3 regions of the Mesorhizobium sp. M0909 genome follow, and region 3 is predicted to be linked to each of the others. Evidence: predicted binding sites of a transcription regulator. Region 3 holds the regulator's gene; each other region holds the start of a gene.
The links. Region 3 encodes PhoB, which activates phosphate uptake and scavenging genes when phosphate is short. Its sites were predicted from a motif close to TGTCATNNANCTGTCAT; they were not measured.
Positions count from the first base shown of each region.

Region 1 (10,623 bases), 100 kb from region 3:
GCGAACATATGCGTGTGCTCACCCAGGCAGGGCTTTTGCGCAGCAAGCGCATCAAGCAGTGGACATTCTATCGCCGGAACGAGAACAGGATCGCCGAAGCCAGGGCGCTCATTCAGCACCGCCTGTAGCTGCAGAGTTCTACTCCAACCAGTCCGGCACCGAATCCAGTCCGATCAGCTCGTCATAGGTCTGGCGCGGGCGCACAACGTGGAAGCGGTCGCCGTCGACCAGCACTTCCGGTACCAGCAGCCTGGTATTGTAGGTGCCGGCCTGGACGGCGCCATAGGCGCCGGCGGTGGCGACAGCGATCAGGTCGCCGGATTTCAGCCGGGGCAGGTCACGGTCGAGCCCGAGATAGTCGCCGGTCTCGCAAACCGGGCCGACGACATCGACCTTCATGCGCGGTGCTGCGGCCGGCTGCTGCGCCACCGGCTTGATGTCGTGGAAAGCGTCGTAAAGCGTCGGCCGGATCAGGTCGTTCATCGCGGCGTCGACGACGAGGAAGTTCTTGGCGTCGCCCTCCTTCACGAAGATCACCGCCGAGACCAGGATGCCGGCATTGCCGACGATCAGCCGGCCTGGCTCGAACATCACTTTCAGCCCGAGCTCGGCGACATGCTTTCTGACGATCCGGGCATAGGCATCGGGCAAAGGCGGCGGGTTGTTGTCGACGCGGTAGGGAATGCCAAGGCCGCCGCCGACATCGATGTGCTCGATGGCATGACCGTCGGAGCGCAGGGCGCCGACCAGCTCCACCAGCAGCGCAAAGGCCTCGTCGAAGGGCTGCAATTCGGTGATCTGGCTGCCGATATGGGTGTCTATGCCGGTGACCTTGATGCCCGGCAGCTCAGCCGCGCGGGCATAAACCTTTCGTGCCTGCTGCCAGGGAATGCCGAACTTGTTCTCGGCCTTCCCAGTCGAAATTTTGTTGTGCGTCCTGGCGTCGACATCCGGATTGATGCGCAGCGAGATCGGCGCGATCTTGCCCAGCGCGGTCGCGCGGGCCGACAGCAGCTCCAGCTCCGGTTCGGATTCGACGTTGAAACAGAGAATGCCGGCCGAGAGCGCAAAATCCATTTCGCGCCCGGTCTTGCCGACGCCCGAAAACAGGATCTTGCTTGCCGGAATGCCGGCCGCCAAAGCGCGGCGCAATTCGCCCTCCGAGACCACGTCGGCGCCGGCGCCGAGTCTTGCCAACACCTTCAGCACGGCCTGGTTCGAATTCGCCTTCATGGCATAGCAGACGAGGGCGTCGAGCCCGGCAAAGGCCTCTGTGAAGACGCGAAAATGCCTGGTCAGCGTCGCCGTCGAATAACAATAGAACGGCGTGCCGACGCTGGCGGCGATGTCTGATATCGCCACGTCCTCTGCATGCAGCGCGCCGTCGCGGTAGTCGAAATGGTTCACGAGATTGGTCCGAAAAATCAGAGCAGCGGGTCGAGGATGAATTTCTTGTCCTCAACAGGTTTTTCCGGTTCCGGCGGCAAAGGTTGCTTGGCCTTCTCGGCGTCCTTGCGGGCCTGCACGGCTGCTGCGTAGGGCGTATCGAGCGCAGCCTTCCTGCCGCAGGCCGCAACGGTGGCCATTGCTGCCAACAGCGTCAGCGTCACCAAAATCCTGCTTCCGGTCATCGTGCCATCCGTCCGAAACTGTTGCCCGCAGCCGCTTCTAGCCGAGTTTTGCGGCCATTGCACCCCACGTCTTAGGCCTTGGCGAGCCGCTTTTTCCAGTAGCGGATCTGCTTGCGCACCTCGGACGGCGCGGTGCCGCCGAAGCTCGTGCGGCTCTTTACAGAATTCTGCACGGCAAGGACCGAAAACACGTCGGCGCTGATACCGGGGTGAATGGACTGCAGATCCTCCAGCGAAAGCCTGTCGAGCCCGATCTTCCTGTCGTCGGCCAGCGCCACCGCCCGGCCAGTGATATGGTGCGCCTCGCGGAACGGCAGGCCGAGCGTGCGCACCAGCCAGTCGGCGAGGTCGGTCGCAGTCGAATAGCCGGCGCCGGCCGCCTTTTTCATCGCCGCGGTGTTCACTGTCATGTCGCGCACCATGCCGGTCATTGCCGCCAGCATCAGGTCGAGCGTCTCGGCCGCGTCGAAGACGGATTCCTTGTCTTCCTGCATGTCCTTGCCATAGGTCAGCGGCATGCCCTTCATTACTGTCAGCAAGCCGACGAGGTGCCCGGTGACGCGGCCGGTCTTGCCGCGCACCAGTTCGGCAGCGTCGGGATTCTTCTTCTGCGGCATGATCGACGAACCCGTCGAGAAACTATCCGACAGCCTGACGAAGCCGAATTGCGGCGTCGACCAGATGATGATCTCTTCAGCCAGTCGCGACAGATGCGTCGCGCAGATCGCTGCTACGCCCAGGAACTCGAGCGCGAAATCGCGATCCGAAACGCTGTCGAGGGAATTGCGCATCGGCTCGCGGAAGCCAAGCGCCTTCGCTGTCTCGTGCCTGTCAATCGGAAAGCTGGTGCCGGCAAGGGCGGCAGCGCCGAGCGGGCTTTCATCCATACGCTCAATCGCATCGCGGACGCGAGACAGGTCGCGCGCAAACATCTCGACATAGGCCATGCAGTGATGGCCGAAGGTCACCGGCTGCGCCGCCTGCATGTGGGTGAAGCCCGGCATCACCGTTGCCGCATGCTCCTCGGCGCGATCTAGGAACGCCGTGATCAGCCCCTTCAGCGCCTCGGCGACGCGAAAGCACTCGTCCTTGACCCACAGCCTGAGGTCGACCGCCACCTGGTCATTGCGCGAGCGGGCGGTATGCAGGCGGCCAGCTGCGGGCCCGATCAAATCGGCCAGACGGGCCTCGATATTCATGTGGATGTCTTCCAGCCTGGTGGAGAACTCGAATGTGCCGGCCTCGATCTCTGCCAGGATCGTGTTCAGCCCGTGAGTGATTTTTTCTTGATCGGCCGCCGAAATAATGCCCGTTTGCGCCAGCATCTGGCAATGGGCGATCGAGCCGCGAATATCCTGCGCATAGAGTTTGCGGTCGAACGAGATCGACGCGTTGATCGCTTCCATGATTGCGGCCGGACCCGAGGCAAAACGTCCGCCCCACATCTGGTTGCTGGCCTTCTTGTCGTTCATCGCTATAACCCGTGCTCCGGAGCAGTTTTTAAAAAATGGCAGACGGCAATAGATTCTTCCCGGCTTTGCGTCTCATCCTCGCCGCTTTGGTTGCGGGCGTGCTGGCCGGCGCGGTCGCGGTATATGTCAGGGAAAGCAGTTCTGGCAACAAGGCGCCCGCGCAAGTGGCCGCCGGCGGCGGCAAGGACGACGCCGCCTGCGTCGCCAAGACCGACCGTGCCAAGAAGATCGCCGCCGCTGCTACCGGCCAGGTTGCCGCGCTTTTGCCGGCGGATCCGCCGCAATCGCTGAAAAGCCTTGCCTTCAACGGCCCCGACGGCAAGCCGACGACGATCGCCGATCATGCCGGCAAGACGGTGCTGCTCAATCTGTGGGCGACATGGTGTGCACCTTGCCGCGCCGAAATGCCGGCGCTCGATGCGCTGCAGAAGGAGATGGGCAGCGATGCGTTTCAGGTTGTTGCCGTCAACGTCGATGCCGGCGACGATGCCAAACCGAAGAAATTCCTGGAGGACACCGGCGTCAAGTCGCTCGGCTACTATCGCGATGCTACGATGGCGCTGTTCAACGACGTCAAGATGCGCGGCCTGGCGCTAGGTCTGCCCGTCACCATGCTGATCGATGGGCAAGGCTGCCTCATCGCCCATATGAACGGCCCGGCCGAATGGTCGGGGCCGGATGCCAAGCGTCTGGTCGAGGCGGCGCTTCAGCCGGGATAGGCTCAGACCGTGCGCAGGCGCGGCTTGAGCACGGCAATGCTTGCGCCGCGTCGGCTGGCTGTGCGGATTGCCGGAGCAGCCACGCCCGTCAGTTCGCCGAACGTCTCGATCGGAGCCGGTTTGCCGAGGTAATAGCCTTGCCCGATCTCGCAAGCCTCGGCGTCCAGGAACTGCAATTCACCGGGCGTCTCGATGCCTTCCGCAAGGACCGGTAGGCCGAGACCGCGTCCAAGCCCCAGCACGGCGCGGACGATCGCCGCGAACTGGGCGTTCTTGTCGACCGATTTGATGAACGACCCGTCGATCTTGATCTTGTCGAAGGGAAAGGCGCTAAGGTTGGACAGCGAAGAGTAGCCGGTGCCAAAATCGTCCATCGCTACATGCACGCCAAGCGCCTTGACCTGCCTCAAGGCTGCCAGCGCGCGGGGCATATCCTTCACCAGGGCTGTTTCGGTGATCTCCAGTTCCAGCCTGCCGGGTGCCAGGCCGGACCTCGCCAGTGCGTCATGCACCTTGCGGCTGAAGTTCGGATTGTGAAGCTGCACGGCGGAGACGTTGACTGCGACCATCAGCGGATTTGTCCAGCGAGCAGCATCGTTACAAGCCGTCGTCAGCACCCAGTCGCCGATCTGGGCGATCGCGCCACTGTCCTCGGCCACGGGGATGAAAACAGCCGGAGAAATGTCCCCCCGCTCAGGGTGCTGCCACCGGACCAGGGCTTCGAAGCCGATCATCCTGCCGCCGCGGATTTCCTTCTGAGGCTGGTAGACGAGGTGGAACTCCTTGCGGGCGATGGCCTGGCGCAATTCATGCTCCATCACGCGCTTGTCGCGGGCCGCGGTGCCCATGGCTATCTCGAAAAACCGGTAAGTGTCCCTGCCTTCGGTTTTGGCGCGATGGAGTGCCGTGTCGGCATGGCTGATCAGGCCGGCCTGGTCTTCGGCATCCAGCGGAAAGAAGGCGATGCCGATGCTGGCCGAGACGAGGCCGGAGCCGACCGAAACCCTGTTTTCCTCGCGGATCGCCGCCAACAAGTCCTCGGCTATCCGGCCTGCGGCCAGGGGGTCGGGGAGGTTCGGAGCTATGATGGCAAATTCGTCACCGCCGAGACGCGCGAGCATCTGTCCGTTGCGCGGGATGCCGGAGATGCAGTGCGCGAGCTTCTGCAGCATCGCGTCACCGGCGCTGTGGCCGTAGAGGTCGTTGACTTGCTTGAACCGGTCGAGGTCAAGCAGCAGGAGCGCCAGATATCCATCCTTGCCGCCACGATCCATCGAGGCGACTTCTGCTTCCAGCCGGGAAGAAAAGCTCCGCCGATTGGCAAGCCCGGTAAGCGGATCGAAATGCGCGAGGCGGAGGATCTCTTCTTCTGCTTTCTTGCGCTCACGGATGTCGCGAACGGCAAGCACCGTATGAGGCCTGCCGCAGTAGGTGATCTTCCTGGCGATCAGCTCGACAGGAATTCTCGCGCCGTCGCTGCCCCTTAATGTCGCTTCCTGCGCCTGTTCGCCGAAGCCGGACATAGCGGCTGCGCTCTGTCCGTCGAAAAGCTCGCCGAGTTGCATCGTGTTCAGGGTGGCTGTCGCTGTTCCGGTCAGCTTCGCCATACTGTCATTGGCGCTGACGATGCGGGTGCCATCGCAAACGATCAGACCTTCCACCGCCGCATTGGCGAGATCGTGCATGCGCTCGGCCTCGAGCTTCTGGTGGCGAAAGCGCAGATCGATCCACAGCGCGGCACCTGACAGCACAAGGATTACAAGGCTGGCGACCGCTGCGGCAAAGGCCTGGGAAATGGGCTCGATGGAATGTTCGGATATTTCAATCGAGGAATCCGGAATGATCGACACCGCGGCCATCGCGATGAAATGCAAGCTGCAAATGGCCAGCGTCAAAAGCGCGGCGCCGCCGAGAGTCGAGAGCGCTGACGGGCGGCGCAAGACGACCAGGAGCGCCAGTGCCGCAAGGGTCACGCCGGCCAGAAGCGATATCGCGACAAGGAGCAGGTTCCATACGACCCGGCCTTCGACCTCGAAAGCCGCCATGCCGATGTAGTGCATCGTCGCGATGGCGCCGCCGAGAATGGCGCCACCGACGAGGAAATGGTCGATGCCGCGCCGCAAGGTGGCGACCCACATCCCAAGCGCGGTCAGGATGACGGCGGCGGCAAGCGAAAAGGCGGATAATCCCGGATTGTATGCGTTCGGTATTCCCGGCGTAAACGCGGTCATGGCGATGAAATGCGTCGCCCATATGCCGAACCCGGTCGAGGCCGCAGCGATCATCAGCCAGACAAGCCGGTTTCGCTCGGTCGATCGGCCGACATGCTTAAGGAGATTAACCGCAGAGAAACAAGAAATTCCACAGACGAGTGCGGCGAGCGCAACCAGTCTCAGGTCGTGCTGATTTACGATACAATTATAGACCGTCAGCATCCTGGTTCACTCGGTCAAAACTAACAGGGAGGTGTGACGGATTAGCTCTTGGAGATTTTAACGAATAGTTAACCCGTAGGCCATGAGGCGGGTCTTTTCGGGGGAAAACCGATGCCGCTGCGCCGAAAAGGCGGTGATGTCGTTTCTGACGCCCGGTTTCGGTAGCGAGTGCACTTTAGGAAGGAATGGTGTTCATTGATCGGCAACAAAACCATTGTCCGATTGTCATCAGCGCCACATATTGCCTTTGCGGAGGTGCCCCTTTCGCCAATGACAAACGGGAGATGAAACATGAAGTTCTTCGGCTTTGCGGCCGGTATCGCCGCCACCGTGACCCTGCTTTCCACCACCTCCGCCTTCGCCGTCACGCAGATCAGCTGGTGGCACGCCATGACCGGCGCCAACGCCGAGGTCGTCGCCAAGATCTCCAAGGATTTCAACGCCAGCCAGAGCGAATATGAGCTCGTTCCGGTGTTCAAGGGCACCTATCCGGAGACGCTGAATGCCGGCATCGCTGCCTTTCGTGCCGGGCAAGCGCCCGATATCCTCCAGGTGTTCGACGTCGGCACCGGCGTGATGATGGCGGCCGAGGGTGCGATAAAGCCGGTGGCCGATGTGATGACCGGCGCCGGGATGACTTTCGACAAGAGCCAGTATCTGCCCGGCATCGTCGGCTATTATTCCAAGCCGGACGGCACCATGCTGTCCTTCCCCTACAACTCCTCCTCGCCGATCCTCTACTACAACAAGGACATCTTCCAGAAGGCAGGCCTCGACGTGAACAATCCGCCCAAGACCTGGAACGAGGTTTGGGAAGCCGCCAAGAAGATCAAAACGAGCGGCGCCGCCTCTTGCGGCTATACCTCCACCTGGCTGACCTGGATCCATCTGGAGAATTTCGCGGCGTGGAATGACGTGCCTTGGGCCACCCAGCAGAATGGCCTGGCCGGCGGCGACGTCGAACTCAAGATCAATGCGCCGATTTTCGTCAACCACTTCCAGGCGCTCGCCGACCTGGCCAAGGACGGCACGTTCAAATATGGCGGACGCACCTCCGAAGCCAAGCAGATATTCCTCGCCGGCGAATGCGGCATCTTCACCGAATCGTCGGGCGGCCTCGGCGATATCGTCAAGTCCGGCATGAACTATGGCATCGGCCAGCTTCCCTACGACAGTGACGCCAAGGGTGCCCCGCAGAACACGACGCCGGGCGGTGCCAGCCTATGGGTGTTCGGCAACAAGTCGGACGAGGAATACAAGGGCGTTGCCGCCTTCTTTGCCTATCTGTCCAAGACCGATGTACAGGAATACCTGCACCAGAAGTCGGGATACCTGCCTGTGACGCTCGCCGCGTACGAGGCGACCAAGAAATCAGGCTTCTATGACAAGAACCCCGGCCGCGAGACACCCATCCTGCAGATGATCGGCAAGTCGCCGACCGACAATTCGAAGGGCGTGCGTCTGCCCAATCTGCCGCAGGTGCGTGATATCCAGAACGAGGAGCTGGAGAAGATGCTGGCCGGCCAGCAAACCGCCCAGCAGGCGCTCGACAATGCGGTCGCGCGCGGCAACGCCGCGATCAAGGAAGCCCTGGACAACTAACGAGATCGTCTCGGTCAGTCGGTTGGAATATCGCCCACGCGCGCGCGGGGGGGCGATGCCTGGATAGCGAGGGAAATCAGCCTGTCTCCACGCGTCGTCTTTCCCAACAAGATCCTGCCCTACCTGCTGGTGGCGCCACAGCTCGCCATCACCCTGGTTTTCTTCTACTGGCCGGCCGGTCAGGCGCTTTACCAGTCGATGCTCAGGCAAGACCCGTTCGGGCTGAAGAGCAGGTTCGTCTGGTTTGCCAATTTCCGGAAGGTGCTGGCCGATCCGGCCTACCTCAACTCGATCAAGGTTACGGTGGTGTTCTCGCTTGCGACCGCGATCGTTGCCATGGTTGTGGCCCTGCTGCTCGCGGTCATGGCCGAGAAGGCCGTGCGCGGCAAAGGCCTCTACCGCACACTGTTGATATGGCCTTATGCTGTGGCGCCCGCGATTGCCGGCATGCTGTGGCTGTTTCTGTTCAACCCTTCGATAGGCTCGTTGGCCTATTTGCTGAGAAGCCTCGGCATTGCCTGGGACCCACTGCTCAACGGCACCCACGCCATGATCCTGCTGGTGTCGGCGGCTGCCTGGAAGCAGATCAGCTACAATTTCCTGTTCTTCGTCGCCGGCCTGCAGGCGGTGCCGAAAACGCTGATCGAAGCGGCGGCCATGGACGGCGCCGGCGAAACCAAGCGCTTCTGGACCATCGTCTTCCCGCTGCTTGCGCCGACAACCTTTTTCCTGCTGGTCGTCAACACCGTCTATGCCCTGTTCGACACGTTCGGCATCGTTCATGCCGTCACCGGCGGCGGGCCGGGCAAGACGACCGAGACGCTGGTCTACAAGGTCTACAATGACGGCTTCGTCAATCTGATCCTGGGCGACTCGGCGGCGCAGTCGGTCATCCTGATGGCCATCGTCATCGCGCTCACAGCGATCCAGTTCCGCTATGTGGAACGCAAAGTCCACTACGGCTGAGGGCAGCGATGATCGGCCAGTCCTCGCTCCGCACCTTCATCGCCCATGCCGTGCTCATCCTCGGCATATTGATCGTGGCTTTTCCGATCTACTACACCTTCGTGGCCTCGACGCACACGCTGCAAACGATCCTCAGGCCGCCGCTGCCGCTCTTGCCGGGCAGCCAGCTATGGAACAACTACAGTGAGGCGCTGTTCGGCGGCATCGGCCGTATCGGCGGGGTCAGCGTCGGCAGGCTGCTCCTCAACACCACGATCATGGCGCTCGGCGTTGCGGTCGGAAAGATCTTCATCTCGATCCTGTCGGCCTACGCGATCGTGTTCTTTCGCTTTCCGCTGCGCATGACCTTCTTCTGGCTGATCTTCATCACCTTGATGCTTCCAGTCGAGGTGCGCATCCTGCCGACCTACAAGGTGATGGTCGATCTCGGCATGATCGACACCTATGCTGGCCTGATCGTCCCGCTGATCGCCTCAGCCACCGCAACGCTGCTGTTTCGCCAGTTCTTCATGACCATACCGGGCGAATTGGTCGAGGCGGCGCGTGTCGACGGTGCCGGGCCATGGCGCTTCTTCTTTGATATCCTCCTGCCGCTGTCGCGGACAAACATCGCCGCGCTGTTCGTGATCCTCTTCATCTATGGCTGGACGCAGTATCTTTGGCCGCTGCTCGTCACCAACAGCAACGACATGAACACCATCGTCATCGCGCTGAGAAAGATGGTTTCCTTCGCCGATGCCGACACCCAATGGCACCTCGTGATGGTCACGGCAATGCTGGCCATCGTGCCGCCGATTCTCGTCGTGGTGATGATGCAACGCTGGTTCGTGCGTGGCCTGGTCGAATCCGAAAAGTGAGACTCTGATGGCGACCGTCGATCTGAAGGACGTGAAGAAGGTCTATCCCAGCGGCGTCGAAGCCGTGAAGGGCGTCTCAATCGCCATTCCTGACAAGGAGCTTTGCGTGCTGGTCGGCCCGTCAGGTTGCGGCAAGTCCACGCTGCTGAGGATGATCGCCGGGTTGGAGACCATTTCGGCCGGTACAGTCGCCATCGACGGCAAGGAGGTCAACGCCATCGGCCCGACGGAGCGCGACATCGCCATGGTGTTCCAGAATTACGCGCTCTACCCACATATGAAGGTCTATGACAACATGGCCTATGGCCTGCGCAACCGCGGCACGCCGAAGGACGAGATCGATAGCAGGGTACGCTCGACGGCCAAGGTGCTGGAGCTTTCGGCGCTGCTCGACCGGCGCCCGCGCGAGCTTTCAGGCGGTCAGCGCCAGCGCGTCGCCATGGGTCGCGCCATCGTGCGCAACCCGAAGGTCTTCCTGTTCGACGAACCACTGTCCAACCTCGATGCGAAATTGCGCGGGCAGATGCGCATCGAGATCAAGAATCTGCAGCGCTCGCTTGGCGTCACCTCGGTTTATGTCACGCACGACCAGCTTGAGGCGATGACGCTGGCCGACATCCTCGTCGTCATGAACGCCGGACTGGTCGAGCAGACCGGCGCGCCGCTTGATGTGTACGAGAAACCGGCCTCGACCTTCGTCGCTTCGTTCATAGGCGCACCGCCGATGAATCTGCTGGCGCTCACAGGGGCCTCCCCAAGCTTGGTATTGGCCGACGGTACGGTGATTGGCTTGGCGCCTCGACAGGGCAAGGCGGTGACACTGGGCTTTCGTCCGGAGGACGCCGATATCACCTTCGCGGCAGAGGCGCCGGCCGGCGCGCTCGCGCTGCCGGCGACAGTGGAAGCGGTCGAACCGGTCGGTGCCGAAAGCTTTCTCCATT
Region 1 is NZ_JAMYOA010000001.1:457,946-468,568, forward strand. It holds gene NKH83_RS02395 (ArsR/SmtB family transcription factor) at 1-128, shown strand, start outside; gene lysA (diaminopimelate decarboxylase) at 139-1,407, opposite strand; gene NKH83_RS02405 (hypothetical protein) at 1,425-1,631, opposite strand; gene argH (argininosuccinate lyase) at 1,703-3,103, opposite strand; gene tlpA (thiol:disulfide interchange protein TlpA) at 3,139-3,822, shown strand; gene NKH83_RS02420 (bifunctional diguanylate cyclase/phosphodiesterase) at 3,825-6,257, opposite strand; gene ugpB (sn-glycerol-3-phosphate ABC transporter substrate-binding protein UgpB) at 6,549-7,859, shown strand; gene ugpA (sn-glycerol-3-phosphate ABC transporter permease UgpA) at 7,941-8,825, shown strand; gene ugpE (sn-glycerol-3-phosphate ABC transporter permease UgpE) at 8,834-9,682, shown strand; gene ugpC (sn-glycerol-3-phosphate ABC transporter ATP-binding protein UgpC) at 9,690-10,623, shown strand, end outside.
Region 1: a site for PhoB is predicted at 6,481-6,497, ahead of ugpB (sn-glycerol-3-phosphate ABC transporter substrate-binding protein UgpB). Genes of this name have one in related genera too.

Region 2 (10,623 bases), on a different contig from region 3:
TGGTCGCGTTGTAGCGGAGCTTGAAGAACAGCAGCACCCAGCCGAGCGCGATGGTGATCGCCGGGAACAGGATGTGGAACGAGATGTTCGCGCCGAACTGTATGCGCGACAGGATGAGCGGGTCCATGGCGGCTCCGGCTGCTGCTTGTTTGTACAAGGATAGGCTTCATGCGCGGGACGGTCAAAGCGGCGTCCCGCCGCGAGGCGGAACGCCGCAGTGCCGGTGAATCTGCTTCTGCGCGGAATTTGGCTGGACGATCGGGCAGGTGTCGCCTATTCCGGCGAACCTCGATGTCCAGAACTGTCAGGAGCGGCATTGACATCCGGATTTGCGAACCGACATTCAGCGGATTAAATCAACAACTCTGTTTCAAGCAGCCGTTTTCAGCCATGCAGCCGATCATCTCGATTTCCGGGGTCACCAAGACCTACGCCACCGGCTTCAAGGCGCTGAAGGAGATCAATCTCGATATAGTGCGCGGCGAGATCTTTGCGCTGCTCGGGCCGAACGGCGCCGGCAAGACGACGCTGATCTCGATCGTCTGCGGCATCGTCAACCGCTCGTCGGGTTCCGTCACCGTCGACGGCCATGACATCAACCGCGACTACCGCGCGGCGCGCAGTCTGATCGGGCTGGTGCCGCAGGAGCTGACCATCGACGCCTTCGAGAGCGTGTGGGCGACGGTCAATTACAGCCGCGGCCTGTTCGGCAAGCCGGCGGACAAGGCGTTCATCGAAAAGGTGCTGCGCGACCTGTCGCTCTGGGACAAGAAGGACGCCAAGGCGATCACGCTATCCGGCGGCATGAAGCGCCGGCTGATGATTGCCAAGGCGTTGTCGCACGAGCCGCGCATCCTGTTCCTCGACGAACCGACGGCAGGCGTCGATGTCGAGCTGCGCCAGGACATGTGGGCGATGGTGCGCAGGCTGCGCGAAGACGGCGTCACCATCATCCTGACCACGCACTACATCGAAGAAGCGGAGGCGATGGCCGACCGCGTCGGCGTCATTAACCGCGGCGAGATCGTGCTGGTCGAGGACAAGGCCGAGCTGATGCGCAAGCTCGGCCGCAAGCGGCTTGTGCTGGAACTGCGCAGTCCCCTGGCCACCGTTCCCGACGCCTTTTCGCGCTACGCGCTGGAGCTTTCGCCGGATGGCGGGCAGCTGACCTATACTTATGACAACCAGAGCGAACGGCCGGGCGTCGCCTCGTTGATCCGCGAGCTCGAGGCGGCCGGCATCCAGTTCCGCGACATCGATACGGAAAACAGCTCGCTTGAGGAGATCTTCGTCAATCTGGTGAGGAAACCGGCATGAACCCGCGCGCGGTCATGAATCTTCATGCGGTATGGGCGATCTATCGGGTGGAGATGGCGCGCGCCCTTCGCACGGTGCTGCAGAGCATTGTTTCGCCGGTCATTTCCACGTCGCTCTATTTCGTCGTTTTCGGCTCGGCCATCGGCTCGCGCATCACCGAGATCGACGGCATCAGCTACGGCGCCTTCATCGTGCCGGGGCTGATCATGCTGTCGCTGCTGACGCAGTCGATCTCCAACGCTTCTTTCGCCATCTATTTTCCGAAATTCGTCGGCTCGATCTACGAATTGCTGTCGGCGCCTGTGTCCTATCTGGAGATCGTCATCGCCTATGTCGGGGGTGCGGCGACAAAGTCGATCGTGCTTGGCCTGATCATCCTGGCGACGGCCTCGCTGTTCGTGCCGCTTCACATCGAGCATCCGTTCTGGATGCTCGCCTTCCTGGTGCTGACGGCGGTGACCTTCAGCCTGTTCGGCTTCATCATCGGCATCTGGGCGAAGAGCTTCGAGCAGCTGCAGCTGGTGCCGCTGCTGATCATCACGCCGCTGACCTTTCTCGGCGGCAGCTTCTATTCGATCAACATGCTGCCCGGCATCTGGCGCACGGTGACGCTGTTCAACCCGGTCGTCTACCTGGTCAGTGGCTTCCGCTGGAGCTTCTACGGCAAATCCGACGTTTCGGTCGGCGTCAGCCTCGGCATGACGGTTGTTTTCCTGCTCGTCTGCATAGCAATCGTCGCCTGGATCTTCAGGACCGGCTACCGGCTGCGCAACTGAGCGACTGGCCTGCCAGGCAAAGCAGCCTTATCGGTCAACGGAAACAGCGCTGAGTGCAGCCCTTGCGACGATAGCCCTTGATCTTCATGTTTTGTTATATATCATGTTATGGTTTTTCGCGAGACGGATTGGCATATGGAAGACGTCGTACGATCGCTTGGTTTCTTGTGCCTGGGCAGCAGGATGAAGCGTATAGGCGAACAACTGCAAGCGGAGGCGCAACGCCTGCTCGACCGGCTGGATGTTCCGGTTCAGGCGAGCCAGTACCCACTGCTGGCCGCGCTCGACAGGCTGGGCCCGCTGCCTGTCGGGGAACTGGCACAATCGCTTGGCATCGCGCAGCCTGGTATAACGCGAAGCGTCTCGCTTCTGGCTGAACTGGGATTGCTCGAGGTCAGTCAGTCGACCGATGACCAGCGGCGCAGGATTGTCGCCCTCACACGGGACGGCCGGCGACTGGTCGATGTCGCAAAACGTGACGTCTGGCCGCGCATCGAAAACGCCGTTGCGGATTTGTGCGCGGATCTTTCGGGGCCGCTTCTTGAGCAGCTGACCGCCATCGAAGACGGCCTAGCCGCGGCCCCTCTCGACCGTCGAGTGAAAAATCCGGAGGCCGCGGCGTAATGAGACACCTGCTCGACCGCCCTATCTGGAGCGCGCTTCAGACGCGACATCGGGCGTTCGCGCAAGGTAATGACCTCGCCAGGCGGTATCGGCCGTCGATCGTTCCATTCGCCGCCACTGGCGCCGACGACGCGGAAAGCCTGCGGGCGCTCGAACAGCTTGTCTCCGCGGGCGAGAGTGTCATCCTGCTTCAGTCGGACGCCATTGCTCTGCCCGCGGGGCTTTGTGCGACTTCGACCGCAGCCGGGGTTCAAATGATTGCCGAGCGGCCGTTGCAAACCGTGTCTGACAAACGTGTGCAACGTCTGACCCGAGACGATGCGGCTGAGATGCTCGCCCTGGCATTGCTCACCAAGCCTGGCCCATTCACGCTCGAAGCCCTGAGCCTGGGCGATTTTTGTGGCGTTAAAATCGAGGGCAGACTTGTGGCAATGGCCGGCGAGCGCATGAAGCAACCTGGCTATACCGAACTCAGCGGGGTGTGCTCACATCCGGAATTTCGCGGCGGCGGCCTAGGCAAGCTGCTGTCCCTGTTCGTGGCAAACCGGATAATGGCGCGCGGCCAAGTTCCCTATCTCCATGCCTATGCCAGCAACGCCACGGCCATCAGACTATACGAATCCATTGGCTTCAGGTTGCGAAGCACAATGAACGTGGCCGTGGTTCAGCGCACCGAATGATTGGTCGGCGCATGATGCGCAGCATGGATGCATCCCATATCAGGAAAGGAAGGATTTCGCATCACCGAAATCCTTCCTCGAGAATGCAAGGCCTTCCTGCGTCTCAGACCGCGATCTTGCCGCCGCCTTGCCTGGTGATGGCAACGACCGCCGGGCGCACCGGCATGTCCGGCTTGAAGTCAGGCCAGCGGGTCGACAAATCCTCATAATAGGACGGACGCCCAAAAGCCTCCCAGTCCTCGCCACCGTCGCCTGGATGCTGGACGGCAACGAAAGCAGTCTGGTCGTCCGGCGCAAACAGGGGACCACACATTTCGGCGCCGATCGGCACACGGAAAAACAGCTTTGAGGTCGCCCGCGCCGGGCCTTCCGTGTCGACCGCCCACAGGCCGTCGGTGCGGCCTGTGGCCTTCGGGCCCTGGCCGTCGGTAGCAACCCAGAGGCGGCCGGCCGAATCGACCGCGCAATTGTCCGGCATGCCGAACCAGCCATTGGCAGTGGTTGCGGTGGAGAAGGTGGCGCCGATTTCGGCCACGGCGGGATCGCCGCATTTCAGCAGGATTTCCCACTTGCCCTTGGTCGCAGCGAAATCACCGCCATCCTCGACGATCTCAATGATATGGCCAAAGGCGTTTTCGGCGCGCGGATTGGCGGCGTCGACCTGGTCGGCCTTGCGCTTCGAATTGTTGGTCAGCATGACATAGACCTTGCCATTGGCGGCATTGGGTTGGATGTCTTCCGGGCGGTCCATCTTGGTGGCGCCAAGCAGGTCGGCGGCACGGCGCGTCTCGATCAGCACGTCGGCCTGGCTGGCAAAGCCGTTTTCCGCCCCCAGCGGCCCCTGGCCGAAGACGATCGGCAGCCATTCGATCGAACCGTCCTCGGCGAACTTGGCGACATGCAAGGTGCCGTCGTCGAGCAAATTCATGTTGGCGGCGCGATCGTCCGGATTGAACTTGCCTGTGGTGACGAACTTATAGACATAGTCGAAACGCTCGTCGTCGCCGAGGTAGAAGACGACACGGCCATCCTTGGCGACGATCGATTCTGCGCCCTCATGCTTGAAGCGGCCCATGGCGGTGCGCTTCCTCGGCACCGACGTCGGATCCTGGACGTCGACCTCGACGATCCAGCCGAAGCGGTTCGGCTCGTTCGGCTCCTTGCCGATATCGAAACGGTCGTGATGCGCCGCCCATTCATAGGCGCCTTCGGGAATGCCGAGGCGCTTGTAATTGGCCGCCTCGTTATGGCCCTGCGGCAGGTCGCCCGAGAAATAGCCGTGGATGTTCTCCTCGGCCATGACATAGGTGCCCCACGGCGTGACGCCGCCGGCGCAGTTGTTGAGGGTGCCGATGACCTTCGTGCCGCTCGGGTCGGTGCTGGTCTTGACGCGGTCGTGGCCGGCGACGGGGCCAGACAGCGCCATCTCGGTATTGGAGGTGATGCGGCGGTTGAGCTTGCCGTCGCGCACGACCTGCCATTTGCCGGCTTCTTTGCGGATCTCGACAATGGTGCCGCCATGCGCGGCCATCTCGACATCGACTTGCTCCTTGCTGAGGGGCGCCTGCTTGGCTTTGCCATCGACGATGGTGACGAGGCCCGGGAACATCAGATGCGGATTGGTGTATTCGTGGTTGACGACCAGCAGGCCGTGCTCGGCCGAGCCGCCGATCGGGATATAACCGACATAGTCGTTGTTGTAGCCGAATTGTCTGGCCTGGGCTTCCGCCGACTGTTTTGTCGGATCGAATTCCGGCGAATCGGCGAACAGCGGATCGCCCCAGCGCAGCAGCACGTCGGCGTCATAGCCAGGTGCGACGTGATGCTTGTCGTCGATGCCGGCCTCGAGTTCGTCGAAAGCGAAGGCGGAGCCTTCGGCGGCGCGGGCGTTGTCGGCGGCGATCAGCGCCAGCGGGCTGACGGTAGCGGCTATGGCCGAGACGGCAAGCGAGCCCTTGAGGAAGCCGCGGCGCGAGAACCGCGCGGCGATGATCTCACCCATGGTGCGGTTGTCGGTGGGATTGGCTCCTGGCCCATCGTTTTCCTCGAGCAGACTGGTGCGGAAATGGGCGTCAGGGGTGCGATGTTCGGTCGAGCGCTGTTCAGTCATGGGGGCCTGCCTCTGGCTGGATGGATTGCTGGAGCGTGTTGCTTGGCCAATCCGGTATTACCGGCAGGTCACAGTTTGATGACATGCCGGCTAATTGCCACCTGCGATTTCGTATCCAACATCAGCCCCGCTTGACCGCGACCGGCGCTTCGGAAACAAGAGCTGCGGCAGGCGCGTAGGGACCGCATCGGGAGGAACAAAAGTGAGTTTCTGGGGACTTGGGCAGCTCTGCGTTTCGACGGTGATCTTCCTGCTGGCGGCGATGGCCGCAAAACAGTGGGGGCTGGCGCCGAGCCTCGGCAAGATCGTGCTGACGTTGGCGCTCTATTCGCTGGGCAATCTGATCATGCTGAGGCTGATCCGTGAATTCGGCATGTCGGTGTCGTTCAGCCTGTCGGCGGTGATCCAGCTGGTGTCGGTGAATGTGGTGGCGCTGGTCTTCTTCGGCGAGCGCGTCAATGCCTTGCAGGCAACCGGCATTGTGCTTGCCATCGCAGCTGTGGCGCTGATCACGCTCGGGCCCTATCTGCAAAGGCTGTAGCTGCGATCGGGCCGATGAAGAAGATTGCAAGCAGACTGCGCAACTGGCTGGAGTTCCCGGTTCTGCTGGCCGGGCTGGTCATTGCCGGCGGGCTGTGGGGGTTCGAAGAACTGATGGAGCTGGCGCGGGCGACCACGCCGCATGCCTTCGACACCGAAATCCTGCTTGCCTTCCGCAAGGCCGGCCAGCCCGACAATCCGATCGGACCGGCGTGGCTGGAAGGAGCGATGCGCGACGTCACCAGCCTTGGCAGCGCCAGCGTGCTGGTGCTGATCACGGCAGCAATGATCGTCTATCTGCTCCTTATCCGCAGGCCAGGCGCGGCGCTTCTCATGTTCGTCGCGGTGGCGGGCGGCCAGCTCCTGTCAAGCGTGCTGAAATTCGATATCGACCGGCCGCGCCCCGATCTGGTCTCGCATCTCGCCGATGTGGCATCGCTTTCGTTTCCGAGCGGCCACGCCATGCTGTCGGCGGTGACGTATTTGACGCTGGGCAGCATGGCGGCACGGTTTTTGCCCGGGCGTACAACGAAGATCTATGTACTCGTGCTGGCGGTGCTGACGACGGTGGTGGTCGGCATCAGCCGCATTTATCTCGGCGTCCACTGGCCGTCCGACGTGCTGGCCGGCTGGTGCGCCGGCTTTGCCTGGGCGATGCTGTGCTGGCTGGCGGCACGATTGCTGCAGCGATGGCTAGGGCGGGCCGACGGCACCTGACGTCGGCCGGACTATTTCAAATCAGCCTGTTGATCAGGCCATGTCCGCAGCCTGCCAGCAGGAAAACCATCGACAGCACGACTGTTGAGGTCGCCAACGCTTTGAATGTCTTCACCTGCTCATCCTTTTTTGAGGTCGAACCTGTGAAATCGGTATCGCAATGGATGTCCCGCCAAACGATGCCGAGGTTTGTAGCATGCCAGCGCACCGGCTGGCAAAGACTGTTGCATGTTCACATATGCAAGATGATGTTTGACCCATCATTAAGAAGGTATTATACCTGATACTGCAGACTCAGACGGGGGTTTGACCGATGATCACTGCCGCGCAGATGCGTGCCGCGAGGGCGCTGGCCGGCATCGATCAGAAGACCCTCGCCGAGCGCGCCGGGGTTTCGCTTCCAACCATTCAGCGCATGGAAGCGAGCGACGGCGTGGTCCGGGGCGTGGTCGATACGCTGATGAAGGTCATCCAGGCCCTTGAAGAGGCCGGGGTCGAGCTGATCGGCGAGAACCAGGCGAGCGAGCGTGGCGGCAGGGGCGTTCGCCTCAAGCCTGTCACGCCGCAGAACCCGCAAGGCTGACGCTACTGCCGCATCGCCGAAAATCAAATTCGATTTTCGGATAGTCCGATGCGCGGGTCAAAAGTGTTGGGGCGTATCTGTGCGCCTATTTGGACGCACGCCGCTCCAAGTCGCGACGGCGACCGCCGACAGTCCTGCCGACGATCCCGCCGCTCCTTGGTTTCATGCGGAAGGCACTCGATGGATCAGACGCAGCGGGCAGTGCATCAACCGGCGCGGCCGACATTTTCCGAACTGTTCACCCCAAAGCTGGTGGCGGTGCTGCGCGAGGGCTACACGCTCACGCATTTCAAGACGGATGCCATCGCCGGGCTGACTGTCGCCATCGTTGCGCTGCCGTTGTCGATGGCAATTGCCATTGCTTCAGGCGTGACGCCGGAGCGCGGGCTCTACACCTCGATCATTGGCGGCTTCCTGGTCTCGGCGCTTGGCGGCAGCCGTTTCCAGATCGGCGGCCCGGCCGGCGCCTTCATTGTGCTTGTGGCGGCGACGGTGGCGCGGGTTGGCGTCGACGGCTTGCTGCTGGCGGCGATGATGGCCGGCGTGTTCCTGCTTGCCATCGGCTATCTCAGACTTGGCACCTACATCAAATTCATCCCCTACCCGGTGACCGTCGGCTTCACCGCCGGCATCGCTGTCATCATCTTCTCCGGCCAGATCGTCGAACTGTTCGGGCTGAAGCTCGCCGGCAAGGAGCCAGGGCCGCTGGTGCCGAAGCTGATGGCCATCGGCGAAGCGGCCGGAACAATCAACCTCGCCGCAACTGCGGTGGCGGCACTGACCATCATCACCATTGCGACGTTGAGGCGGTTTCGGCCGAAGTGGCCGGCTATGCTGATCGCCATCGGACTGGCATCCCTCGTCGTCGCATTGCTCGCCATGCCGGCCGAGACGATCGGCACGCGCTTCGGCGGCATCCCACGCAGCCTGCAATGGCCGGCCTTCCCGCCGCTCAGCCTCGACAGGATAATCGACGTACTGCCGGACGCCATCGCCTTTGCGCTGCTCGGGGCGATCGAATCGCTGCTGTCGGCCGTCGTCGCCGACGGCATGACCGGAAGGCGGCATCGCTCCAATTGCGAGTTGGTGGCGCAAGGCTTCGCCAATATCGCCTCCGCCTTGTTCGGCGGCATATGCACCACTGGCACCATTGCCCGCACCGCGACCAATGTACGGGCCGGCGCGCATGGACCGGTCTCAGGCATGATGCACTCGGCCATTCTGCTTGCTCTGATGCTGGTGGCGGCACCGCTGGCCAGCTATATCCCGCTTGCAGCACTTGCCGGCGTGCTGGCGGTGGTGTGCTGGAACATGTTCGAGAAACAGGCCTTCGCCACCTTGCTGCGCGCCTCGCGCGGCGATGCGCTGGTACTGATGGCGACGTTCCTGATCGTCATCTTCCGCGACCTGACCGAAGGCATCGTCGTCGGCTTCGCGCTAGGCTCGATCCTGTTCATCGACCGCATGGCCAAGAGCATCGCGGTGGAGGCGGACCATCAATCCCTGGTGCAGGAAGACGTCGCCGACCGAGCCAGCGCTTATGATTCCAGCGAGGCGAGCGATGCCGACACAGTGGTCTACCGGATATCGGGCGCCTTTTTCTTCGGCGCCGCCTCGACCGTCGGCACGGTGCTGGACCGCATCGCCGACCAGCGCAAGAACTTCATCCTCGACTGTTCGGCGGTGCCGTTCTTCGATTCGACGGCGGCCAATGTCATCGAGGGCGCGGCCCACAAGGCCAAGCGCGCCGGCGTTCGCTTTATTATCTCAGGCGCTTCACCGCAGACACGCCGCATGCTGATCAACCACGGTGTCAAGCGGCCGCTGGTGACTTATGCCGCATCGATCACGGATGCGCGGGCGCAGCTGAAGAAAGCCGCGCCTCTCGCCTGAGCTGGCAACTGCCGGCTTAGTCGAGTCCCAACGCTGAGACCTCGCCCTCGTTCATCAGCGGCACGAAGATTGTCGACTTGCCATCTGTGCCGATATCGGCGCTGCCCGGCTTGAACGTCGCAACCACTTGCGGCGTACCGCCGGCTTTGTAGCGGTAGAGCGTGCCGGTCATATAGGCAGTGGCGTAGATGCTGCCGCCGATGGCAACGACGCCATCGAGGTTGGCGAAGTTTTCCGCGCCAGCCAGAGGCGAAACGGCCTTGGTGGCGAGATCGACCGAGAGCAGGCCGCCCGGCTCCGCGGTGCTGAAGTCGGGCTTGATGCCCTTGCCCCACGAAGCGACGATCAGCCGGCCGCCATCGGCGAAGATGCCATTCGGCGAAGCGAGCGCCGCATCCTTGATGAACAGTTCGAGCCGGTCGCCGTCGATGCGATAGATCGTATCGGCAAGCATATCCGTGACGTAGACCTTGCCGGATGCGTCAGCGGTCATGTCGTTGAGAAAGACAGCGTTCGGCACGTCGATCGTCGACGCTAGCTTGCCGCTTTGGAGATCGACGACGCGCACATGGGTGATGTCGGCGACGTAGAGTTTGCCGCCGGCAATCGCCATGCCCTTGGGCGCGTCCATGCCGTCGGTCCAGTGTTGCGTGACCAGCTTGCCGTCCATCGACAGAACCGACAGATAGCCGTTGCCGTCGGCTTCGCCGGGATTGCCGACGATGTTCGAGACGATAACGCGCTGGCCGGCGGCGTCGAACAGCGCCGATTCAGGTTGCTCGAGGCCGCCGGCGCGCCAGAGTTCAGTGGCCTGAACTGCCGGCGCAGTCGCGATGCCGAAGATGGCGAGAAGTATCGGTGTGAAGAGGCTTTTCATGGCTAGTCTCCTGTAATGGACTGGCGGAGAGCTAGGCCTTTCGATACTTTCCGGGAAGATCTATCGGGACTAGTACCGAAGGTTGATACCAAATCGTGCAAAAGAGGTGCATCCCATGAACGGCCTGATCTTCGACGCGCTGAAGCGGACGCTGAAGGCCAAGGGCGTAACCTACCGCGTCCTTGCCGAGCGCATGGGCGTTTCCGAGCCGACTGTGAAGCGCATCTTCCACGAGCGCAACTGCAAGCTCGACCGGCTGATGGAGATCTGCGCTGCCGCCGGCGTGGAGTTGGAGAACGTGCTCGGCTCTATGAACAGAGGACCAGGACCTGCCAACCACATCGCGCCGGAGATCGAGCGCAAGCTCGCCGGCCGGCCGGCACTGCTGTTCATCTTCGTCATGCTTTCGGAAAAATTTACGCCCGAAGGTATCATGCGCTCACAGGGGTTGAGCGAGGCTTCGATGTTCCTCTATCTGCGAGACCTCGAGGAGTTGGGGCTGGTCG
Region 2 is NZ_JAMYOA010000004.1:243,487-254,109, reverse strand. It holds gene NKH83_RS07995 (cytochrome ubiquinol oxidase subunit I) at 1-127, opposite strand, end outside; gene NKH83_RS07990 (ABC transporter ATP-binding protein) at 391-1,317, shown strand; gene NKH83_RS07985 (ABC transporter permease) at 1,332-2,093, shown strand; gene NKH83_RS07980 (MarR family winged helix-turn-helix transcriptional regulator) at 2,229-2,717, shown strand; gene NKH83_RS07975 (GNAT family N-acetyltransferase) at 2,717-3,397, shown strand; gene NKH83_RS07970 (PhoX family protein) at 3,501-5,507, opposite strand; gene NKH83_RS07965 (hypothetical protein) at 5,710-6,048, shown strand; gene NKH83_RS07960 (phosphatase PAP2 family protein) at 6,063-6,764, shown strand; gene NKH83_RS07955 (helix-turn-helix domain-containing protein) at 7,078-7,347, shown strand; gene NKH83_RS07950 (SulP family inorganic anion transporter) at 7,528-9,240, shown strand; gene NKH83_RS07945 (SMP-30/gluconolactonase/LRE family protein) at 9,257-10,117, opposite strand; gene NKH83_RS07940 (helix-turn-helix domain-containing protein) at 10,233-10,623, shown strand, end outside.
Region 2: a site for PhoB is predicted at 5,575-5,591, ahead of NKH83_RS07970 (PhoX family protein). Genes of this name have one in related genera too.

Region 3 (10,623 bases):
GCCCGCCCGAAAGCTTTACCACCGGCTCCTTGAAGCGTTGGAAACGCGGATTGAGCCTGCCCATCACCTTGCGCGCCTCGGCCTCCATGGCGACGTCGTCGAGCGTACCCCAGCCGGTCATCAGCTCGCGGCCGAGAAAAAGGTTGGCGGCCGCATCGACATTGTCGGCCAGCGCCAGCGTCTGATAGATCGTCTCGATGCCGTACTTCTTGGCGTCGCGAGGGTTGGAGATCGAAGCCTCCTCGCCGTTGACGAAAATCTGGCCCGCATCGCGCCTGTAGGCGCCGGACAGGATTTTTATCAACGTCGATTTGCCGGCACCGTTGTGGCCGAGCAAAGCCATCACCTCGCCCGGGAAAAGATCGACCGAGGCATCGTCGACAGCGCGAATGCCGCCGAAGGCGATCGAGATGTTGCGCATGTCGATCAGCGGCGTGCCCGTGGGAGCGGTCTTGTCGGCCATGATCGTTCCTCCTCCCTAAACGCGTTTGCGATAGACGGTATCGAGCCAGACCGCGAGCACCAGCACGGCACCGACGACGATGCTCTGCAGCGGTGAATCGATGCCGAGCAGCACCATGCCGGATTGCAGCGACTGCATCAAAAGGGCGCCGAGCATGGCGCCGAGCACCGTGCCGGAGCCGCCTGCAAGTGACGTGCCGCCGATGACCGCGGCGGCGATGACCAGCAGTTCGTCTAGCGTGCCCAGCGCATTGGTCGACGAGTTCTGCCTGGCTGACGAGATCGCCGCGGCGATCGTCGCCAGCACGCCCATGATCATGAACACCTTCATGGTCACCCACCGCGTGTTGATACCGGCAAGGTTGGCGGCTTCCGGATTGCCGCCGATAGCGAAGACATAGCGGCCAAAACGGGTACGCTTGGTGATGAAGGTCATGATCAGCCCGACCGCCACAGCCATCAGCACGGGTATGGCGATGCCATGGGCGATGAACAGCCCGCCTTCGGGAACCGTTATATTGTTGGCCGCCGCGTATCTGTTCACGATGCCGACCGGCCAAGGATAGGAATTGGCGAGCCATATGGCCCCCATGATCACAGCGCAGGTGAGGACACCGAGGAACGTCTCGGCCCAGATCGGGCGCAACGGAAAGCGGAACCGCTTGCGCTGCACCCGCCCGTTGAGCAGCATGAACACAACCGCCAGGCACGCGATAATTCCGACGATCCAGCTCCATCGCGCGCCGATCGAACCCGCCGGCCCACCGCCCATCAGCTGGAACGTGGCATCAAGCGGCGCAATCGTCTGACCGCTGGCGACCCACCATGCGGCACCCCGCCAGACCAGAAGGCCGCCCAGCGTCACGATGAAGGCCGGCACCTCGAGATAAGCGATGATGTATCCCTGGAACGCTCCGATAAGAAGGCCGAGCGCCAGGCCAATGGCCAGCGCCAGGATCCAGATCCAGGGGTTGCCGAGTTGCAGACCGATCATTCGCACCAGGAAATGCACCTGCGCAAAGCCCATGACCACGCCAATCAGGCCTTCGGCGGAACCGACCGACAGGTCGATATTGCGCATGACGATAACCAGCACCATTCCGGCGGCCATTATGGCCACGGCGGAAGTCTGCACCGAGAGGTTCCAGAGATTGCGTGGCGTCAGGAAGGTCCGGCTGTCGAAGTCGAACGGATTGACGCCGAGCCGTACGCTGGAAACGACATGCAGGCCGATCCAGATGACCAACAGCGCGCCGACCATGCCGAGCATGCGGGTGTCGATCTCGGTTGCCTTGAGAAACCGGGCAACGATGCCGAGCTCGGATTCCCGCGCCCGGTCTGCCGTGCTGTCGACCGGCGTGTTGGAAGTCGTGTCGGTCATCATGTTTCTCCCGCCGGGTTGCCGTCTGCCGCGGATGCCGGAAGCAGCCTAGAAGTTATCCGCCGGAAGCGGAAAAACAATTCTTTTTGAAAAAACGCCGCGGCGAGCGGCCGCGGCGTTCGGACTTCTCGGAAACGTCGGCTCAGTTGCAGACCGCAACAGTGCCAGCCGCCACGCCGGCGCAGACCTCTTCTTTCTTGATCCAACCGGCGTCGATGACGACGTTGAGGTTATCCTTGGTGATTGCCACCGGAGTCAGGAACAGCGACTTGACCGTGTTGCCGCCGGGCGTGGTGAAATCCTTCACGCCGGCAATGTCGGTCATCTGCTTGCCGTCGGCAAGCTGCGAGGCGATCTCGGCGGCGTTCTTACCGAGCTCGCGCGCGTCCTTCCACACCGACACGGTCTGTGTGCCAAGCGCGATGCGGTTCAGTGCGGCGTGGTCGCCGTCCTGGCCCGAGACCGGAACCGATCCGGCCAGCCCTTGCGCCGTCAGCGCGGCGACGACGCCACCGGCGGTGCCGTCATTGGCCGCGACCACGGCATCGACCTTGTTGTCGTTGGCGGTCAGGAACTGTTCCATGTTCTTCTGAGCGTTGGCCGGCAGCCAGCCGTCCGTATAGGCCTCGCCGACATTCTTGATCTTGCCGCTGTCGATGGCCTCCTTCAGCACCTCCATCGAACCGGCAAACAGGAAATCGGCATTCGGATCGGAACCCGAACCCTTGATGAAGACGTAATTGCCTTCCGGCTTCACCTTGAAGACTTCGCGGGCCTGCATGCGGCCGACTTCCTTGTTGTCGAAGGTCAGATAGAACACGTCCTTGTTCTCGATCAGCCGGTCATAGCCGACGACCGGGATGCCTTCGTCCAGTGCCTTCTGCACGGCCGGCCCGATGGCCGAGGCATCCTGTGCGAGGATGATCAGCGCATTGGCACCCTGCGAGATCAGGCTCTCGACGTCGGTGAGCTGCTTGCCGGGGTTGGACTGTGCGTCGGCGGAAATATACTTGTCGCCGGCGGCCTCGATGGCCGCCTTCATTGCGGCCTCGTCGGTCTTCCAGCGCTCTTCCTGGAAGTTCGACCAGGAAACGCCGATGACCTTGTCTTTCGCCTGCGCCACCGACGCCAGCGCCAGCGTCATGGCGACACCCGCCAGAATGGCGGTCGTGAATCTCTTCATCATATCCTCCCTGCGCCGCGTACGGCGTGACCAATTGCTCAACGACCAGCTTGGAAGCTCTAATTTTTTCGAGCCTCGAAAAAATACTGGCCCGATCTCCGGCTGCTGTCAACATCGATTGTGATGGATTTTGATGACTCTGCGAGTTTTTTCGAGCGTCGGAATAAACGATGACAGCGCCACCTGCATCTGACACTATTTGCCGCATCTGACACTATTTGTCGGACATTACCGACGGCTTCCGGTTCATGAGCGGCCGCGGCAACCGGGAGGAAAGCAAAACGATGTCGGTCGGAATCCGCCACGACGATTTGCGCCGGCGCAACCGGGCGATGGTGATCTCGGCGGTGCGCCGGGCCGGCCAGCCATCGCGTACGGAGATCGCAGCCACCACCGGCCTCAGTCATTCAACCATATCGGCGATCTCCTCCGACCTGATACGGGAAGGCATCCTCGCCGAGAGCAAGGCAAGTGAGCCCGTTTCGTTGAAACGCGGTCGTCCGCAGGTCGGCCTCGCCCTCAACCCGGAAGCGGCGGCGGTGCTGACCGTGGTGTTGTCGCTGAATTTCCTGTCGGCCGCCATTATCGACTATGCGGGACAGGTGGTCGCCGAGGAACAGCGCCGGCTGGACACGCTGACCATGCCGCGCGACGAACTGATCCGCGAATGCAGGGCCATCGTCCGGCGCCGGCTTGAGGACCCAGACCTTGACGTCCGCAGTGTCGCCCGCATCGCCCTGGCGATTCAGGGCATTACCGACTCCCCTGCACGCGCCATGCTGTGGTCGCCGATCACGCCGCAGACCGACATCGCCTTTGCCGACATGCTGGAGGACGAATTCGGTATCCCGGCCACGGTGGAGAACGACTGCAATATGATGGCGGTGGCTTTGCGCTGGCGCGATCCGGATCGCTATCGCGACGACTTCATCGCCATCCTGCTTTCGCATGGCATCGGTATGGGGCTTGTGCTGAAGGGCGAACTGTTCACCGGGACGCATTCCTCGGGCGGCGAATTTGGCCACATGATCCATCGTCCGGGCGGAGCGCTCTGCCGTTGCGGGCGGCGCGGCTGCGTCGAAGCCTATGCCGGCAACTATGCCATCTGGCGCAACGCCAGGCAGATGAGCGAAGACAGCGAACCTATCGCCGACGTCAGCGACGCCGACATGCGCGCTCTGGCGGCCCGCGCGCGCGAGAAGGATGGGCCGGAACGCGAGGCCTACCGCAAGGCCGGCGAAGCGCTGGGTTTCGGTCTCGGCTCGCTGTTCGCGCTGATCGATCCAGCACCGGTCGCGATGGTCGGCGCCAGTGCCGCTGCCTTCGATCTGATCGAGCCGGCCTTGCGCAAGGCCATCGCCCAGACCGCCGGTGGCCAGCATTCGGGCTCGATCTCCTTCGACACCGAGCCAAACGAATTGCCGCTGATCCGCGAAGGCTGCGCGATGCGGGCGTTAAGCTTCGTCGACCAGGAGATTTTCGCGCCGGGCGCGCAAATGAGGCCCGGCGTCAGAAGGAACGTCGCCTGACCAGGCGGGTCAATCTTCCCTGATCGCATAGCCGGCGCCGCGGATGGTGCGGATGACATCCGGCATGCGGCCGTTATTGACGGCTTTGCGCAGCCGCCCGACATGCACGTCGACGGTGCGTTCGTCGATATAGATCGTCTCGCCCCAGACATTATCGAGCAACTGGCTACGCGAGAAGACGCGGCCCGGATGCCGCATCATGAACTCGAGCAGCCGGAATTCGGTCGGCCCGAGCCGGATCTCGCTCTTCTTGCGATAAACCCGGTGCGATTCGCGATCGAGCACGATGTCGCCGACCTTCAGCACGCTGGACAGCACTTCCGGCTTGGCGCGCCGCAGCAGCGCCTTGACCCTGGCCATGAATTCCGGTGTCGAAAACGGTTTGACCAGATAGTCGTCGGCGCCGGTCGAAAGACCGCGCACCCGGTCGCTCTCCTCGCCGCGCGCGGTCAGCATGATGATCGGCAGCCGCTCGGTTTCGGGGCGCACGCGCAACCTGCGGCAGAGCTCGATGCCGGAAACCGCCGGTATCATCCAGTCGAGCACCAGAAGGTCGGGCACATTTTCCTGCAAACGGATCTCGGCTTCGTCGCCGCGTGTCACCACCTCGACCTGGTAGCCTTCGGATTCGAGATTGTAGCGGAGCAGCACGCCCAACGGCTCCTCGTCCTCCACCACCATTATGCGTGGTGCGATCATCGGCTGGGCACCCCCATCATGTCACCGGTGCAGGCATTGTCGTTTCGTCCTGCTTCGGACGATTGACCGGCAATTGCTCGCCGGTCAGCACATAATACGCATTTTCGGCGATGTTGGTGACATGGTCGCCGATCCGCTCGAGATTCTTGGCGCAGAACAGCAGATGCGTGCAAGCGGTGATGTTGCGCGGATCTTCCATCATGTAGGTCAACAGCTCGCGGAACACCGACGTGTATTTGACGTCGATGCGCTCGTCGGCGGCGCGCAGCTTGGCCAACGCGGCCGCATCGCCTGCAGCATATTCCTCGATGACGCCCTGCACCTGGATGAGCACTAGCTGCGCCATCGCATCGATGGAATGCGATAGGTCGCGCGGCGTGACGCTGAGGCCGACCGCGCTCACACGCTTGGCGATGTTCTTGGCAAGGTCGCCGATGCGTTCGAGGTCGCCGGCCATGCGGATCGCTCCGACGACATGGCGCAGATCGTGAGCCATTGGCTGGCGCTTGGCGATCAGGGTGATGGCGCGATCGTCCAGTTCGCGTTGACGCGCATCCATGATGGCGTCGTCGGAGACGACGCGTTGCGCCAGCACGTTGTCGGAATTCAACAGGGCCTTGGTCGCCCCGCCGACCATCGAACCGGCGAGGTCGGCCATGTCGCGGATCAGCTTGCTGATCTGCTCGAGATCCTCGTCGAAAGAAGCGACTGTGTGTTCGCCCATGGTCCTGTCCTCATATGCATGATCGGAACGGCTCAGCCGAAGCGGCCGGTGATGTAGTCCTGCGTGCGCTTCTCGCGGGGCGACGTGAATATCTTCTCGGTCCGGTCGAACTCGACCAGTTCACCCAGATACATGAAGGCGGTCTGGCGCGACACGCGCGCCGCTTGCTGCATGTTGTGGGTGACGATGACGATCGTGTAGTCGGCTTGCAGCTCGTCGATCAGTTCCTCGATCTTGGCCGTCGACAGCGGGTCGAGGGCCGAAGCCGGTTCGTCGAGCAGAATGACTTCCGGCTTCACTGCCACGGTGCGGGCAATGCAGAGCCGCTGCTGCTGGCCGCCGGACAGGCTCAAGCCGCTGGCGTTTAGCTTGTCCTTGACCTCGCTCCACAGCGCGGCCCGCTTCAACGCTTGCTCGACGCGGCCGTCCATCTCGGACTTGCCGAGATTCTCGTAGAGCCTGACGCCGAAGGCGATGTTCTCATAGATCGACATCGGGAACGGCGTCGGCTTCTGGAATACCATGCCGATCTTTGTCCTGAGGAGGTTGAGATCCTGCGACCGGTCGAGAATGTTCTTGCCGTCAAGCAGCACCTGGCCCTCGGCGGTCTGTTTCGGGTAGAGCTCGTAGATGCGGTTGAAGACGCGCAGCAGCGTCGATTTCCCGCAACCCGAAGGGCCGATGAAGGCCGTGACGCTGCGCTCGGGCAGCGACAGGCTGATGTCCTTCAGCGCCTTGCTCTGGCCGTAGTAGAAGTTGAGGTTCTTGACCTCGATCTTCGTCTTCTCGGTGACCGTTTCGGTCATCGTCATGTCTGGGGACAACATCTGTGTCATCTGTCCTCTCTGCGTCCGGTAAGGCTGCGGGCGAGGATGCTCAAGCCCAGAACCGTCAGGGTGATTATGAGTGCGCCGGTCCACGCCAGTTGCTGCCATTCCTCGTAAGGGCTGAGAGCGAACTGGAAGATGGTCACCGGCAGGCTGGCCATCGGCGCGTTGATATTGCTGCTCCAGAACTGGTTGTTGAGCGCGGTGAAGAGCAGCGGCGCCGTCTCGCCGGAAATGCGTGCTATCGCCAGCAATATGCCGGTGACGATGCCGGACAATGCGGCGCGGTAGGCGACCGAACGGATCACCACCCAGCGTGGTGCGCCGATCGCGGCACCGGCTTCACGCAACGCGTTCGGCACCAGGTTGAGCATGTCTTCAGTGGTGCGCACGACCACCGGAATGACCAGGATGGCAAGCGCCACGGCGCCGGCAATGGCCGAGAAATGTCCCATTGGCCGCACCATCAATTCATAGACGAACAAGCCGATGATGATCGACGGCGCCGACAACAGGATGTCGTTGATGAAGCGGACGACGGTAGTGATGCGCGAAAAGCGTCCATACTCGGCCATGTAGGTTCCCGCCAGCACGCCGATCGGCGTGCCGACGACAACGGCGATGATCGTCATCAGCAGGCTGCCCGCGATGGCATTGAGCAGGCCGCCGGCCTCGCCCGGTGGTGGCGTCATCTCGGTGAAGACCGCGAACGAAAGCCCGGCTGTGCCCTTGTAGACCAACGCACCGAGGATGAGCGCCAGCCAGGCAAGCCCGATGCCGGCGGCGACGACGCAAAGCGCCATCATCACCGAATTCCTGGCTTTGCGGCGGCTGTGGAGCGATGAGGATGTCGACATCGGTCAGGCTCCCGTACGGGCGTCGATCCGCATCAGCATATAGCGGGCGGCGGCAAGGATCAGGAAGGTGATGACGAACAGGATCAGGCCGAGCGCGACCAGCGAGGAGGTGTAGAGGTCGCCGTCGGCCTCAGTAAATTCATTGGCGATGGTCGCCGAGATCGTCGTGCCCGGTGCGAACAGGGAGGCACTGATGCGATGCGCGTTGCCGATGACGAAAGTCACCGTCATGGTTTCGCCGAGTGCCCGGCCGAGGCCAAGCATGACGCCGCCCATGATGCCGATGCGGGTATAGGGAATGACCACGCGCCGGGTCACCTCCCAGGTCGTGCAACCGATGCCGTAGGCCGACTCCTTCAGCACCGCCGGCACCGTATCGAAGACATCCTTGGTGATCGAGGTGATGAAGGGCAACACCATTATGGCGAGGATCAGCGCCGAGGTCAGAAGGCCGATGCCGTAAGGAGGGCCGGCGAAAAGGCTGGATAGTCCCGGCACGCCGTGGAAGATGTTGATGATGAAGGGCTGTATCGTCGTCTGCAGGAATGGCGCGAACACGAACAGGCCCCAGATACCATAGATGATCGAGGGAATGCCGGCCAATAGCTCAACCGCTATGCCGATCGGGCGCCTGAGCGGGCGCGGGCAGAGCTCGGTGAGAAAGATAGCAATGCCGATGCCGATCGGAACCGCGATCAGGATGGCGATGGCCGCCGTTACCAGGGTGCCGTAGATCGGCGCCAGTGCGCCAAATTTTTCCGTGACCGGATTCCAGCTCTCAGTCGTCAGGAAAGAAAAGCCGAAGGACGACAGCGCCTGCCATGAGCCGGCAAACAGCGAGATCGCGACACCGCCGAGGATGACCAGCACAAGGATTGCGGAAGCGCGGGTGAGTCCGCGAAATATGGCATCTGTGAGCGCGAAGCGCCGCACCGTAGCGTCCCTGGCCCGGGCTGCTGCAGATGATGGCATGGCATCGGAAGCGATGGTCATTGGGTCCTCGCGATTAAAGGCAACAGGGAGGGCGCCGTCGACGCCCTCCCTGGAGGAGATTACATAGCCGAGTAGAGCGGCTTGCCATCGTCGCCGACGACTTCCTTGGCCCACATGGCCTTGACGCTCTCAACCACCTTGTCGGGCATCGGAACGTAGTCCAGCTCGCCGGCCATCTCGTCGCCCTTGTCATACGCCCAGGCGAAGAATTTGAGCGCTTCGCCGGTGGTCGCGGCGTCGTCCGGCTTCTTATACAGGAGGATCCACGTCGCCGCCGTCATCGGCCAGGACTCGGCGCCCGGCTCATTGGCGAGGATCACCCCATAGCCCGGCTGCGAGCTCCAGTCGGCATTGGCCGCTGCCGCCGAGAACGCGGCTGCGGTGGGCTCGACCTTCTTGCCGTCCTTGTTGATCATGTCGGTGTGGGTGAGCTTGTTCTGCTTGGCGTAGGCGTATTCGACATAACCGATCGCGCCGCCGGTCTGGGAGACGTTGTTGGCAACGCCCTCATTGCCTTTGGCGCCGATGCCGACCGGCCATTCCACGGCCTTGTCGACGCCAACCTTTTCTTTCCAGTCCGCGCTGACGTCGCCGAGGTAATAGGTGAAGTTGAACGTCGTGCCCGAACCATCGGAACGGTGAACGACCGCGATCGCTTGCGAAGGCAGCTTGACGTCGGGATTGAGCTTCTTGATCGCCTCGTCATCCCAGCTCGTGATCTTGCCGAGGAAGATGTCGGCCAGCGTCGGGCCGTCGAGAACCAACTCGCCCGGCTTGATGCCTTCGAGATTGACGACCGGAACGATGCCGCCCATCACCATCGGGAACTGAGCCAGTCCGGACGCTTCAAGCTCGTCGCCCTTGAGCGGCGCATCCGAAGCGCCGAAGGTAACGGTCTTGGCCTTGATCTGCTTGATACCGCCGCCGGAACCGATCGACTGGTAGTTGAGGCCAACGCCGGTGTCTTTCTTGTAGGTGTCGGCCCACTTCGCATAGATCGGGTAGGGGAAGGTGGCGCCGGCGCCGGAGATGTCCGCGGCGAGCGCGGAGGACAGGGTGAGGGTGGTCGTCGCCGCCATTGCAATCGCAACGGCCGCCGAGCGGATGAAATGTCTCATGTGGCCTGCTCCTGTTCGGAATATGGTCTCTCGGCGCCATTCCTCCGGCGCCCGCTGAGGCCAATAGCCCCCGATTATTACAGTCGCATGACAGTTTCATGTCGCTCCGGTAACGTCGTCCAGCCGGGTTAAGAAGGAGCGGCCGCGGGCTTTGTCGGCATGGGCCGCGGTTTGCCGCTGGAATCAGCAGCTTGCGTGATTTCCGGCCGGCATCGTCGGCTCGGCGATCGCAGCCACCGGCTTTAAAAGAAAAAAACCGGACGGGAGCGCGTTGCATGCAGCCAGAACGTGTCATGGCCGCGCCATCGCCGAAACAGGTCCGTTGGGGTAAATCTGACCCTGTTTCTTGCCGGCGGTCGCTGCTCCCGCCCGTAACTGGAGGAGCGGAACTTCGAACATCCCATTGTCGCCACTGAGCGCGGCTTTGGTATGGTGCGATCGCACCATGGCCTTACGCTGGAAGCGTTGACGAATCGCAAGTTTCTAACTCGCGCTGGATCCCCATTCGCGCCCGACTCGGCGCTCGATCTTCGAGCAAGGCCTTCGACGGGAAGCGCGACGACTTCTACTTCACGGTATCTACTCCCTTCGCCCTATTCCGCCGGTTGTCGGTTAGGCCGAAGCGGCGTTATAAGCTTGCAGGGGTATTGCTGATGTCTCGACGGATTCTGCCTGTCTTTCTGTGCCTGGCGCTGCCTCTGGGAAGCGGCTGCGCTCGCAGCTATGACGGCACCGTGATCATTCCCAAGCCGCTCGATGTTCGCCGGTTCTGGGACCGGCCTTCGCCGCAGGCGCAAGCCGAACAGTCGCAACTGGAGACCGACGTCTTTCCAGTGGCGCCGCAAACGAC
Region 3 is NZ_JAMYOA010000001.1:356,298-366,920, reverse strand. It holds gene NKH83_RS01885 (ATP-binding cassette domain-containing protein) at 1-463, opposite strand, end outside; gene NKH83_RS01880 (sugar ABC transporter permease) at 479-1,843, opposite strand; gene xylF (D-xylose ABC transporter substrate-binding protein) at 1,986-3,026, opposite strand; gene NKH83_RS01870 (ROK family protein) at 3,311-4,555, shown strand; gene phoB (phosphate regulon transcriptional regulator PhoB) at 4,565-5,254, opposite strand; gene phoU (phosphate signaling complex protein PhoU) at 5,271-5,978, opposite strand; gene pstB (phosphate ABC transporter ATP-binding protein PstB) at 6,011-6,814, opposite strand; gene pstA (phosphate ABC transporter permease PstA) at 6,811-7,662, opposite strand; gene pstC (phosphate ABC transporter permease subunit PstC) at 7,666-8,655, opposite strand; gene pstS (phosphate ABC transporter substrate-binding protein PstS) at 8,715-9,773, opposite strand; gene NKH83_RS01835 (hypothetical protein) at 10,427-10,623, shown strand, end outside.